Regions from separate parts of the Rothia sp. P7208 genome, predicted to be linked through region 1. Evidence: riboswitches for the same ligand, from Rfam matches in the RefSeq annotation. Region 1 holds a riboswitch; the other holds the start of a gene.

Region 1 (5,733 bases):
GGGAAAGTTTTTGTTTCTGCGGAGTTGAGTTGCCCTGAAAAATATCGAGGTGTTGAAGGCTTGCAGTTTTTGAGTGTTCAGCATGTTGATGCCGCTCAAGAGCGTTTGACGGTTGAGGTGACGTTGGCGATGCTTCGTACTTTAGCTGGTTCGGTGAGTCTTTTTCATGCGGCTGCCTTGGGTGATGAATCTTCTGGCCGTGCCATGATTTTAATTGGCCCGTCAGGGCGTGGTAAAACGACGGCGTCTCGTTTTTTGGGTCAGCATTTTGCGTATTTGTCGGATGAGACGGCTGTTGTGCAGGATGATTTATGTGTACGTCCGTATCCTAAGCCGTTGTCGGTGATTGTGGAGAAGGGCTCTCCTAAACATCAGATAGATCCGGAGTCTTTGGGTATTTCGGTAGTTGCGCCAGATAATTTTTCGTATCAGCTGTCTCGTATCGTACTTTTGGGGCGTATTGAGGAGCCAACTGTTCCGTATGTGGAGGACGTGAGTTGGGCTGAGGCGTTAGTGGAGATTGCTGGTCAGACTTCTGGCTTGTTGCTCACCGATGATGGTTTACCTCGTTTGCTGAATGCGATGAAGCGTTGTGGCGGTGTGCGCCGTGTGGTGTATTCTGAGATTTCTCAGACATTGCCGGTGTTTAGGGAGTTATTGTCTTCGCCGGCGGAGGAGTCTTCTGCGTCATGGCAGATTGTTCATTCTGTTGAGCAGGAAGTACCGGCGGGTCTTGTGTCTCGTGTTTCGGGTACGTCTGCTGTGCTTTTAGACGATGCTTCGTTAATTTATGGTGGTGGGCTGTTGTCTGAGGTGTCGGAGTTCGCCGCTGATAGTTGGCTGTTGTTGGATGAGCCGTTGCCTGTGGATATTTTCCGTCAGAGGATTGAACAGCAGTATGGGCCTATTCCTGATAACCAGTTTCCTACGGCATTGCAGAACCTTGTGGATTCTCAGATGATTTCTTATCAGAAGCCGTGATGTTTTAGTGGCTGTTGTCTCGTATGGTGCAACACAAAAAGCTAGGGTGGGTGCTTACACAACAGTGTAAGCACCCACCCTATTCTTTGATAAGCGGTAAGTGGCGTATTATAGTTGCCCTTTTTCGAGGGTTTCTTGGTGTTCTTTGCGGTGTACTCGTGGTAGTGGCAGGGTCAGGAGCAGGCCTACTGCGAGAACCACCATGATGCCAAGAATACCCCAGATTTGTGCGCCGAACGCCCAGACGAATAGTCCAAATAGTAGCGGTGCTAGAGGTGCTGCTGCGCGTCCTGTGGTGGAGTATAGTCCGAAGATTTCTCCTTCATGCCCGGGTGGGGTGATACGCGAGAGGTAGGTTCGTGACGCGGATTGTGCTGGCCCGACGAAAGCGCAGAGCCCTAATCCACAAATCCAGAAGACAATAGGGCTTTGGATAAATAGGAGCGGGGTTGCAGAGATGAGCAAGAAGACAAGGCTAGAGACGATAACTCGTTTGGGTCCGATGAGGTCATCAAATTTACCGCCGAGAAGTGCACCGATACCGGCAACAACATTACCTGCGATAGCGAAAATGATGATTTCTGTGGTGCTAAACCCAAAAGTACCTGCGGCGACGATACCGCCGAAGGTGAAAATGCCGGTAAAGCCATCACGGAAGATTGCGGAGGCAAAGAGGAATGCGAGGGTTTTAGGTGAGTTTTTGTAGAGGGCTTTTAGTGTTGCCCAGAGCTTTTTGTAGGAGTCTATGAGCCCAACTTTGGGTGCTACTGGTTTTTTGGGGTGACGACGGTCGTGACGGTAGAGCGCAATAACAAGCGGTGTGCTAAGCACGATGGACCATACTGCTGAGAAGATGGCGACTGCACGAATATTCAAAGAGTTATCGGGTGAGATACCTAAGAAACCGGTGTCTGAGCTAAGCCCAACAAATGCGAAGAGGACGATTCCTAGGGCGATAATGCCGCCGAAGTAGCCTGCAGACCATCCGATACCACTAATTTTTCCAACCGTTGAGGGAGTTGATAGTTCTGGCAGTAGCGCGTTGTAGTTGACGATGGCGAACTCGTTCATGACGTTTGCTGCGCAGATGAGCGTTACACCGTAGAGAAGCCATTGTGGTTCGGGGAATGTGAAGAAGCAAAGTGCCATGAGCACGGCTGTGAGGAATGTGTTGACTGCTAACCATAGGGTGCGTTGACCTGATGCGTCTGCGCGTTGTCCTGTGACGGGGGCAAGTAATGCGATGAGCAGTCCTGCAATGGCGAGGCCGGTGGAGAGCATTTCGGAGGCGTCTTTGGGATCGCCGAATGCTTTGCTGGTGAGATAGACGGTGAAGACGAATGTTGTCATGACCGCGTTGAAGGAGGCGCCACCGGCGTCCCATAATGCCCAGGCTGTGATGGTGCCTCGGGTCCCTAATGGTGCAGATTCGTTCTGCTCTTTGGCGTGTTTGCTCATAAGGATAAGAGTATCTATTGAGCGTGGGTAATGGTGTGAAATACCCGCAGAAACAAAGATAAAGTGAAGAAATTTGTGTACTTTTTACCAGAACTATGTGCACCGTCTAAGGTTCACTTCTAGTGGGCTTATCTTCAAAGGATTTGTTAATGCTGATGAGCGGTAAGTTTATGGGGTTTAAAGAAGTGTAGACGGCAACAAAATGACTGTTGCCGTCTACACGAGGATGAGGTTTTCTAAGAAGTGGTGTTCTTAGACTTCGTTTTGTCCGATGGGGTCATTTTTGCGTTTTGCTTTGACCTCATTGGTTTTACGGGTGATGCTGACCTTGATAACGGTGCCAACAAGACCGGTCAGAAGTGACCATAGAATGATGTCTCGCCAACGCTCATCATCGTCGGGGTTGCTTGCGGGTGGTTCATTTCCGGTTACTTTTTTCCATGTTGCAGAGAGCGCTTTGTTTGCCACGGTGATGCCAGCAAGAGAAGCTGCGGTTCCTACAAGATTAATGGGGTTCATGTTTTTCTCCATCGTTGATGAGTATCCTTAGCAATCCTATAACAGGAGAAGCCCAACAGCGTATTACTACTCACGAATAATTCTCTAAGAAAGCGTGGAAACTGCAGATATTGTCATAACTTCTCTGGAGGGTGGAATTGAACGTGGTGAACAAACTATACTGAACAAGGCTTTGACAATAAAGCCGTATAAACATATACGTATAGAAGCGACAGGGGAGCACCGTAAGGTGCTGAGAGTGCGAAAGCAGACCCTCGAACCTGATCCGGTTAGTACCGGCGTTTAGGAAGTCGAGTTCTCTCAAACGTTCACGTAGTGTAACGTTCCCCTTCCTGTATTCGGGAAGGAAAATTTACGATGGCTAAGAAATCTTCTTTAGCGTGGCGAGTTAACGATATCGTTATCGCCTCTGTCCTGTCCGTAGCATGCGGACTCATTTTCTGGTTCTGGTCTGTTGCGATTTACCCGCTGGCAAAAACGATTTTTGCAACGGTACCAGAATATATGCCTATTATCGGCGGTGGCTGGCTGATTGCTGGTGTGCTGGGCGGAATTGTTATCCGTAAACCTGGTGCAGCACTATATTGTGAACTTCTTGGCGCCATCATTGAGGGTATCCTTGGCACACATTTTGGTATGTCCGTTATTATCTCAGGCTTAATCCAAGGTCTTGGTGCAGAACTAATTTTTGCGGTATTCCTTTACCGCCAGTGGAATATTATGGTCGCAGCTCTTGCCGGCGCAGTATCTGGTTTCGGTATGGGCGTCTCAGAAATTATCATCTACTACGCAAATGAGCTTTCTTTTGCAAAGATGCTGGTTTACACGGCATGCGGAACGATTTCTGGGGCATTGCTTGCTGGGGTTCTTTCGTGGTTCTTAATGAAAGCACTAGCACAAACGGGTGTCTTGTCGTCCTTGGCTTCTGGACGGTCGAAACGAGCACGCGCCTAACCGTGGATACAACATCTTCCATAACGCCACCGCCTGCTGACTCTCAGCCGGTGCGTGGCGTTCGTATTAGTGTACGTGAGTTTGGCTGGCATTACGCAGGACGAGAAAAACCTACTCTAGAATCTGTACATCTGACCATTGAACCTGGACAAAAAGTGCTTCTTTTGGGTTCTTCTGGCGCAGGCAAATCAACCCTTCTACACGCCATGGGCGGGCTATTACACGACGATGATGGTCAATCTCAACAGGGCACTATCACCATTGATGGTATACCTGCTGAAGATGCTCACGGTGCAGTAGGACTCATGCAACAGGACCCAGAGTCATCTATTGTGCTATCTCGTATAGGAGATGATGTTGCTTTCGGTCCCGAAAATTTAGGTGTGCCGCATGAACAAATATGGGAACGTGTTAAACGTGCTTTAGCAGATGTTGGCTTAGAGAAGTTTGACTTATCACATCCGACGAGTGCCCTATCTGGCGGACAAAAACAACGACTAGGGTTGGCTGGCATCCTTGCGATGCATCCTGGTGGTATTTTCTTAGATGAACCAACAGCAAATCTTGATCCTGCTGGTGTTGAAGATGTTCGTGATGCCGTAATACGCGCACAAAAACATACGGGAGCAACCCTTGTCGTTATTGAACATCGTGTTGGTGTGTGGGCTGAGCATATGGACAGAATTATTGTTCTTGGTGCAGGCGGACGTGTTACTCATGACGGTTCACCTACTGAGGTTCTTGCAGAAGCGAGGGAAGAGCTTATTTCTGCGGGGGTATGGGTTCCTGACTACACGCCAGAGGTTCTTCCTTCAACGCAACAGGCTGGGGCAGAGCTAATTTGTGCTCGTAATGTGGCAGTAACTCGTCATTATCCTTCTGCACGAGAGCGACGTAAACGACGAAAGGCCCTTAAGAATTGTTCTGAACCGTATATTTTTGATGCGCCTATTGTTTCTTCAGGGATTAATGCTTCTATCCGAGCTGGTGAACATACAAGTGTCCTTGGCTGTAATGGTGCCGGAAAATCTACTTTTGCTCTGACCTTAGCTGGGTTACTCTACCCTGTTTCTGGGGAGATTGTAGCAACGTCAGCATTTTTAGAAGACGCTGCTCCTTCACCGTCACGGCAGTATAAGGAGCCTTCACCTGATATGACACAGTGGCGTTCTCGTGATATTGCTTCGCGTATTGGTCTAGTCTTTCAAGAACCTGAGCAACAGTTTTTAACTGCTACGGTACGTGAAGAACTTGAATTTGGGCCACGACAACTTGCGCGGCTTCGTCAAGAACCTGTCGACGAACAAGCTCTTAAACACCGTATTGACGCGTTATCTGAACGTTTACGTTTGCGTCATCTTGAAGGAGCAAACCCGTTCACCCTTTCTGGGGGTGAGAAACGCCGTCTTTCTGTAGCAACCGCATTGGCAACAGCACCTCAGGTCCTCATTCTTGACGAACCTACTTTTGGGCAAGACGCTCATACGTGGAAGGAATTGGTGCTTTTGATTCAAGAACTCTTGGAACAGGGCACAGCAGTCGTTTCAGTAACTCACGATGATGATTTTGTGCGTGCTTTAGGAGGAATACAGCTAAGGCTTATCTCGGAATCAGACTATCACGGGGAAGAAGAACGTTGATGAGTTTTGATATTTTTGCGTCTACCGCAGAAAAAGAAGGGATTCTTGGAAGCGTTAATGCAGGGGTTAAAGTTGCGCTCACTTTGCTTCTGACAATTATCCTTATTCTGCTCAAAGATTGGGTGAGCATCACCATCATCTTTTGTATCGAGTTAGTGGGTTTATGGGCCCTGGGGTTGAA
Region 2 (5,733 bases), on a different contig from region 1:
ATTATGTGAAAATCCGGGACGTTGGGAACTTACGCGTTAATCGCAGTGATTTTAACGGTAGTAAGTTCTGCGCGGAAGCCCTGACGCTTCTTATAACCGGTCTTATTCTTGTACTTCTGAATAACGATTTTAGGACCGCGGAGGTCTTCAATCTTTTCAGCAGTTACCTTGGCGGAAGCCAGGGTCTTTGCATCTGCAGTGACCTTGTCCCCATCTACCAGCAGCAGTACAGGTAGCTCAATGGTGCTACCGGGCTCGCCAGCGACGCGGTCAAGGGTAACGAGGTCTCCTACGGAAACCTTTTCCTGGCGGCCGCCAGCGCGGACAATCGCGTATGCCACTTGGGAACTCACTTCTCTCGACGTCTTTATATTGAACAATTTTTCGAAAGAGCGCAGATCCTGGTACCAAAACATGTAGTGCAACAAGACTCTGAGAAGATTTCTCGTTGAATCTTGAGCTTTCTAAGGATTCGCGCTCATCGAGCATATCTAGTAGTTTCCTACCAGTGGTATCTCCCTCAGGTTCGAACGTGTAAAACGAACTTAAGAAGCACCGAAAGACAAGACTACGACAACTACCCCCGCAAGGGCAAGTGACACGCCGAAATTGGTTCTTCAAAGAAACGCAGCTCTAGCCAACAAGCCCTCAAAAACGCGTTTTTCATGCAGATAAGCTCGTAATCTGGCACTATTCTAGCTATTTTGTTGACGAACTTCACAGCCTGCTGAGCTGATGTCTGAAACTCCTCCGAAGAGTACGCTTCAAGCCATTCCCCGTAGGGGTGCTTTCCCTCATACTCCTGATAAGCAGTATATAAGTTTTTCCCAATCTCAGCGTATAACCAATAGCACGGCAGAACAGCAGCCGCACCAACACCATAACTTTCACCAGTACGCGCTAGAAGAAAATCGGTATAAGCCTCTGTCGTCGCACTTGGGATACCCGTAACATACGCAGAATCACTAAAACGGCTCACCCAGCGACGATGCAATTCAGATTCAACTTCAACAGCCTCCACCGCCCCATGAGCAAAGAACATCCGTGATTCAGTATCTGGCGCAGCGATACCAACCTGACCTAACGCCCGAGAATATTCCTTAAGATATAAACCATCTTGGTCTAAATAATAAATAAAAGCGTCCTGAGATAAAGACCCATTACCAAGACCTTCAACAAAAGGACAGCTGTTAACCTGTTCTCTGATAGAGGTACTTAACTCCCATACATATTCAGAAAAGCTCTCACGCACCCGAACCATATCGACCTCCTGTGCATGCAGAAGGTACCTATCAAGGTCGCTTAGTCGCGCACTTTGTTCAGAGATTACAGAATGAACATGATAAAAATGGTCAATCGGCCCGTTGCCGCCACCAACATCAAGTTTTTCACCATTTTTAATAGCCCCAGTAATCCACCGCTTGACGCGTTCCAAGGCCGTTTGCCAACATCCTGTACGCGCAAGCTCGGTAGCCAAAGCAGCAGAGAAAGAACAACCAGTACCGTGTGTCGTGCGAACCTGCACACGTTCAGAGGATCCGACCCATACTGGTTCACTATGACCTGGCATCATCAGCGCATCAGAAGTCCACTCCCCTGAACAATGGCCACCTTTAACAAGAACTGCAACCTCATGACGATCAGCTAGGCGCTGCCCCTGAGAACATAGCACTTCCCATTGCTCCGTAGCGTCTTCACCTAAAAGGACAGCCATCTCATGTGCATTAGGAGTGATGACATCAGCATAAGAAAATAATGAAGAAAGCTCTGATACGGATTCTTCTTCTGCTAGAGAATCTCCACTTGTAGCTACCATGACAGGATCTAATACCACAATAGGAGGACGATATTTCTGTAACCATGAACGAACCGCAGTAATAACCTCAGAAGTTCCCAACATGCCAATCTTGACAGCATCGATATCAATATCAGCACTAATTGCTTCTAACTGTTCGGATAGAAACTGTGCAGGAGGGAAAAAGGCCTGTTGCACACCACGAGTATTTTGAGCAGTCAACGCAGTAATAGCGCTCATACCATACCCGCCATGGGCTGCAATAGATTTTAAATCGGCTTGGATACCCGCCCCACCGCCAGAATCAGAACCGGCAATGGTAAGCACCCGTGGATACTCACATTTTTGGGTAGAAAGACTATGTGATGTTAAAGTGTCGCCCATAGAATCGACATCCCTTCGCTTGTACTAACAAGAGCAGGTTCTGCGGGTTTTTCTCAGCTCTCAACAGAGAGCACCCCGTGTCCTGATATTCACGCACCTATAGTAAAAGTGCTTAAACCTAGCCTAGAAAAAATAGCTTCTACCAGCTAGAGTTTTCAGCGAAGACAACGATTATGACTCTTCTTTACAAGCAGATAAAACAAAGGTGGTGCGCTCCATCTGAAGCACACCACCTCTTTAGCGTTTTAAAACGATAGGATTATTGTCCCTCACGCTTAATCTGGTCAGCTGAAACACCAACACCAAGCATTACCGTATGCTCTTCGTGCGATGAAGTCGTTGAAACTTCGATGACAGAAGCAACAACACTTTTAGCTGCATGCCCTTCTGAGAGTTCTTGACGCGTAACCGCAGAACCTACACCAGCACTTACCGCACGACGAGAACGACGCTTCTTGCGAGGTGCTGGCATATTCTCAGCAGATTGTTCAGAAACTTTGCCCTCTTGAGCAGTTCCTTCCTCAACAGACTGTTGGCGACCAGGTTGGGCAACACCAGTGACTCGAGGCTCCTGAACCTCTTGTGATTTAGCCCCCGTAGATACACTTACTGCCACCGATGCTCCAGCAGAAGATACCGGTGCAGAAGCACGACGAGAACGACGACGCTTCACCGGAGCATCGTCTTTCTGAGCAGAGTCTTGCTCTTCTTTACGTTGCACGTCTCGTCCAGCTTTTTGTGCCGCACGAGCTCGCGCCTCCCCCGCCTGAATGGCAGCTAAACGCTCTGAGTTTTGAGTAAAACGGGAAGAAACGTCTTCATCATTGTCAGACTCATTGATATCAGTGGAATTAGGCTGTTGTCCCTCTTTAGAGTCAAAGATTTGTTCCAAAGACTCCAAGGTGAAGGAGGAATCTTCCGGTGAAGACTCCTGTTCTTCTACATGATCATGCGCATGAGGAAGTTCAACGACTTCCCCACCGATAGTCAGCACCAACTCTGATGAGTCCTCTAACGGTTCGGTATTCTTCGTATCCTCATCACGGCGTGAGGCTTTACGACGTTTCCGTTTACGATGATTCTTAGGTTCGAAGGATTCTTCAGAAGAGTCATTTTCATGTGTTGCAGCAGCAATAGAAGCAACTGCGGCGCGACGAGACTCTTCACGATGTTCCTGTTCAAGGTTGGACTCTTCTGCAGGAGTCTCAACATGAGATTCGCGGATACGCGCAGACTTCTGATGACGAGCACGGCGACGATCTTCACGATCGGTACGTTCATAACGATGAATATAGTCTGATGCGCCGCCGGAGCGTCCTTTAAGAGGTTGGTCATGAACAAGTAGTCCGCGTCCAGAGCAGTGTTCGCAAGCTTCTGAGAACACTTCAAGTAGCCCAGTTCCCATACGTTTACGTGTCATCTGTACCAGACCCAAAGATGTTACTTCAGCAACTTGGTGTTTGGTGCGGTCACGGCCAAGGCACTCTACCAGACGACGCAAAACCAATTCGCGATTTGATTCTAGAACCATGTCGATGAAGTCAATGACGATGATTCCGCCGATATCACGCAAACGTAGCTGACGAACAATCTCTTCAGCTGCTTCAAGGTTATTTTTCGTAACGGTTTCTTCGAGGTTTCCGCCAGAGCCGATGAACTTTCCGGTGTTAACGTCAACAACCGTCATCGCTTCGGTCCGGTCGATGACCAAAGAACCGCCAGAAGGCAAGAAAACTTTACGATCGAGAGCTTTATGAAGTTGTTCTTCAATACGGTAGTGCTCAAAAACGTCTTCTTCGTTATCCCAGCGTTGTAGACGGTCTACGAGATCCGGTGCCATATAAGTTAAGTAAGCTTCAATAGAGTCCCACGCAGAGTCTCCTTGAACAACCATGGCACTAAAATCTTCGTTGAAGACATCACGAACGGTCTTAATGGTCAAATCTGGCTCTTGATACAACATCTCAGGAGCCAAGGTTTTGGGCGCTTCAGCAAGGTTCTTAATATCTTCCCATTGAGCACGCAGACGATTAATATCGTGTGTGAGCTCATCTTCAGAAGCTCCTTCAGCAGCAGTGCGCACGATAACGCCGGCACCTTCAGGAAGTTTATCCTTGAGAATTTTCTTAAGACGAGCGCGTTCGGTATCGGGCAGTTTACGGGAAATGCCGGTCATAGAACCGCCAGGAACATATACCAAGAAACGCCCTGGTAACGATACCTGGCTCGTCAAACGAGCGCCCTTATGGCCTACAGGGTCTTTGGTGACCTGTACAAGTACGGAATCACCTGATTTGAGGGCATTTTCGATTTTTCGTGGAGTGCCTTCTAACCCGGAGACATCCCAGTTAACTTCGCCGGCGTAGAGTACTGCATTTCGTCCACGTCCGATGTCGATGAAGGCTGCTTCCATGGAAGGAAGAACATTCTGAACCTTACCAAGGTAGACGTTACCGATGAGAGAATCTTGTTGAGTTTTTGAGACAAAATGCTCTGCTAGTACACCGTCTTCGAGAACACCAATTTGGATTCGGTCATCTTTTTGGCGGACAATCATCTGGCGTTCAACAGATTCACGGCGCGCGAGGAATTCTGCTTCGGTGATACCGCGTTGACGACGTCCTGAATGGCGTGATTCACGGCGACGAATCTTCTTAGCTTCAAGGCGAGTAGAGCCACGGACTCCGGTGACACGGTTGGTGGTGTGTGAGTCTGATAGGCGTGGAGTGCGTACCTTGGTGACGGTGTTTTCAGGATCGCCTTCAGTACCACCTTCAATTTCGATATCTTGCTCTCCACGGCGGCGACGACGCCGCCGCCGCGAAGTAACTTCGTCGTCGTCAAGATTAATTTCTGCGAGTCGACGTTGACGGCGTTCTGCTTCAAGCGCTTCACGGCGAGCTTCACGTTCTGCACGCGTCTTTTCCGCAATTTCTTCAAGATTTGGTGAGAAGAACAGCAGATTTGAGGTTGAAGCTGCAGCAGTAAGGTTTTTGAGTTCTTCTGCGAGAATTTCTTTTTGTGTTTTAGGTTGAGATTTTTCTTCTGGCTCAGCTTCTGTTTCAGAAGAATCTTCTGCTTCAGAATTCTCAAGTTCTGAGGTGTGTTCTTCCTCAGTCTTGGGAGTTTGCGTTTCAGTTTCAGAGGTTTCTTCTGCTACTGGAGTTTCTTCTAAATCCAGTGTTAACGAGTTATCCTCTGACACGGTTTGTGATGATGAGTCCGCTTCGGTTTCATTCACCTCAACATCATTTTTGATGTTTTCACTCATAGTATGTACATTCTCCTGCATAAGGAACTAACCGCATTTAGTTCTTACGCTTCAGGTGAGAAAATCTCACAAAAGCTTATTCTTACTCAGCTCATTTCAAACGTTATAGCAACGCTATTATTCGTTATGTGATACAAGGTCTAGCGTGTCATATCTTCACCTTAGAACACGTCTGAAGGCATATTACAGGTTTTCACGCTATGAGCTGAGCCAGTAGTTTCCCCGAGTCTGTGCGTTGTGCACTGAACTTTTAAGCGTTATGTCTAAAACTGATTAACGCAGT

What was found. A riboswitch is a leader RNA that binds a small molecule or an ion and turns the genes downstream of it on or off. The one in region 1 is predicted to bind thiamine pyrophosphate.
Region 2: linked by a shared signal. The riboswitch ahead of ACN084_RS03435 (bifunctional hydroxymethylpyrimidine kinase/phosphomethylpyrimidine kinase) and the one ahead of ACN084_RS07500 (ECF transporter S component) in region 1 are both predicted to bind thiamine pyrophosphate.

Annotation. Positions count from the first base shown of each region.
Region 1 covers NZ_JBLXXW010000008.1:48,316-54,048, forward strand. Annotated here, with positions in the region: gene ACN084_RS07485 (hypothetical protein) at 1-981, shown strand, start outside; gene ACN084_RS07490 (MFS transporter) at 1,090-2,439, opposite strand; gene ACN084_RS07495 (DUF4235 domain-containing protein) at 2,692-2,970, opposite strand; TPP riboswitch at 3,162-3,264, shown strand; gene ACN084_RS07500 (ECF transporter S component) at 3,316-3,912, shown strand; gene ACN084_RS07505 (ABC transporter ATP-binding protein) at 3,915-5,552, shown strand; gene ACN084_RS07510 (energy-coupling factor transporter transmembrane component T family protein) at 5,552-5,733, shown strand, end outside.
Region 2 covers NZ_JBLXXW010000002.1:41,398-47,130, forward strand. Annotated here, with positions in the region: gene rplU (50S ribosomal protein L21) at 30-341, opposite strand; gene ACN084_RS03435 (bifunctional hydroxymethylpyrimidine kinase/phosphomethylpyrimidine kinase) at 578-2,179, opposite strand; TPP riboswitch at 2,173-2,267, opposite strand; gene ACN084_RS03440 (Rne/Rng family ribonuclease) at 2,439-5,450, opposite strand.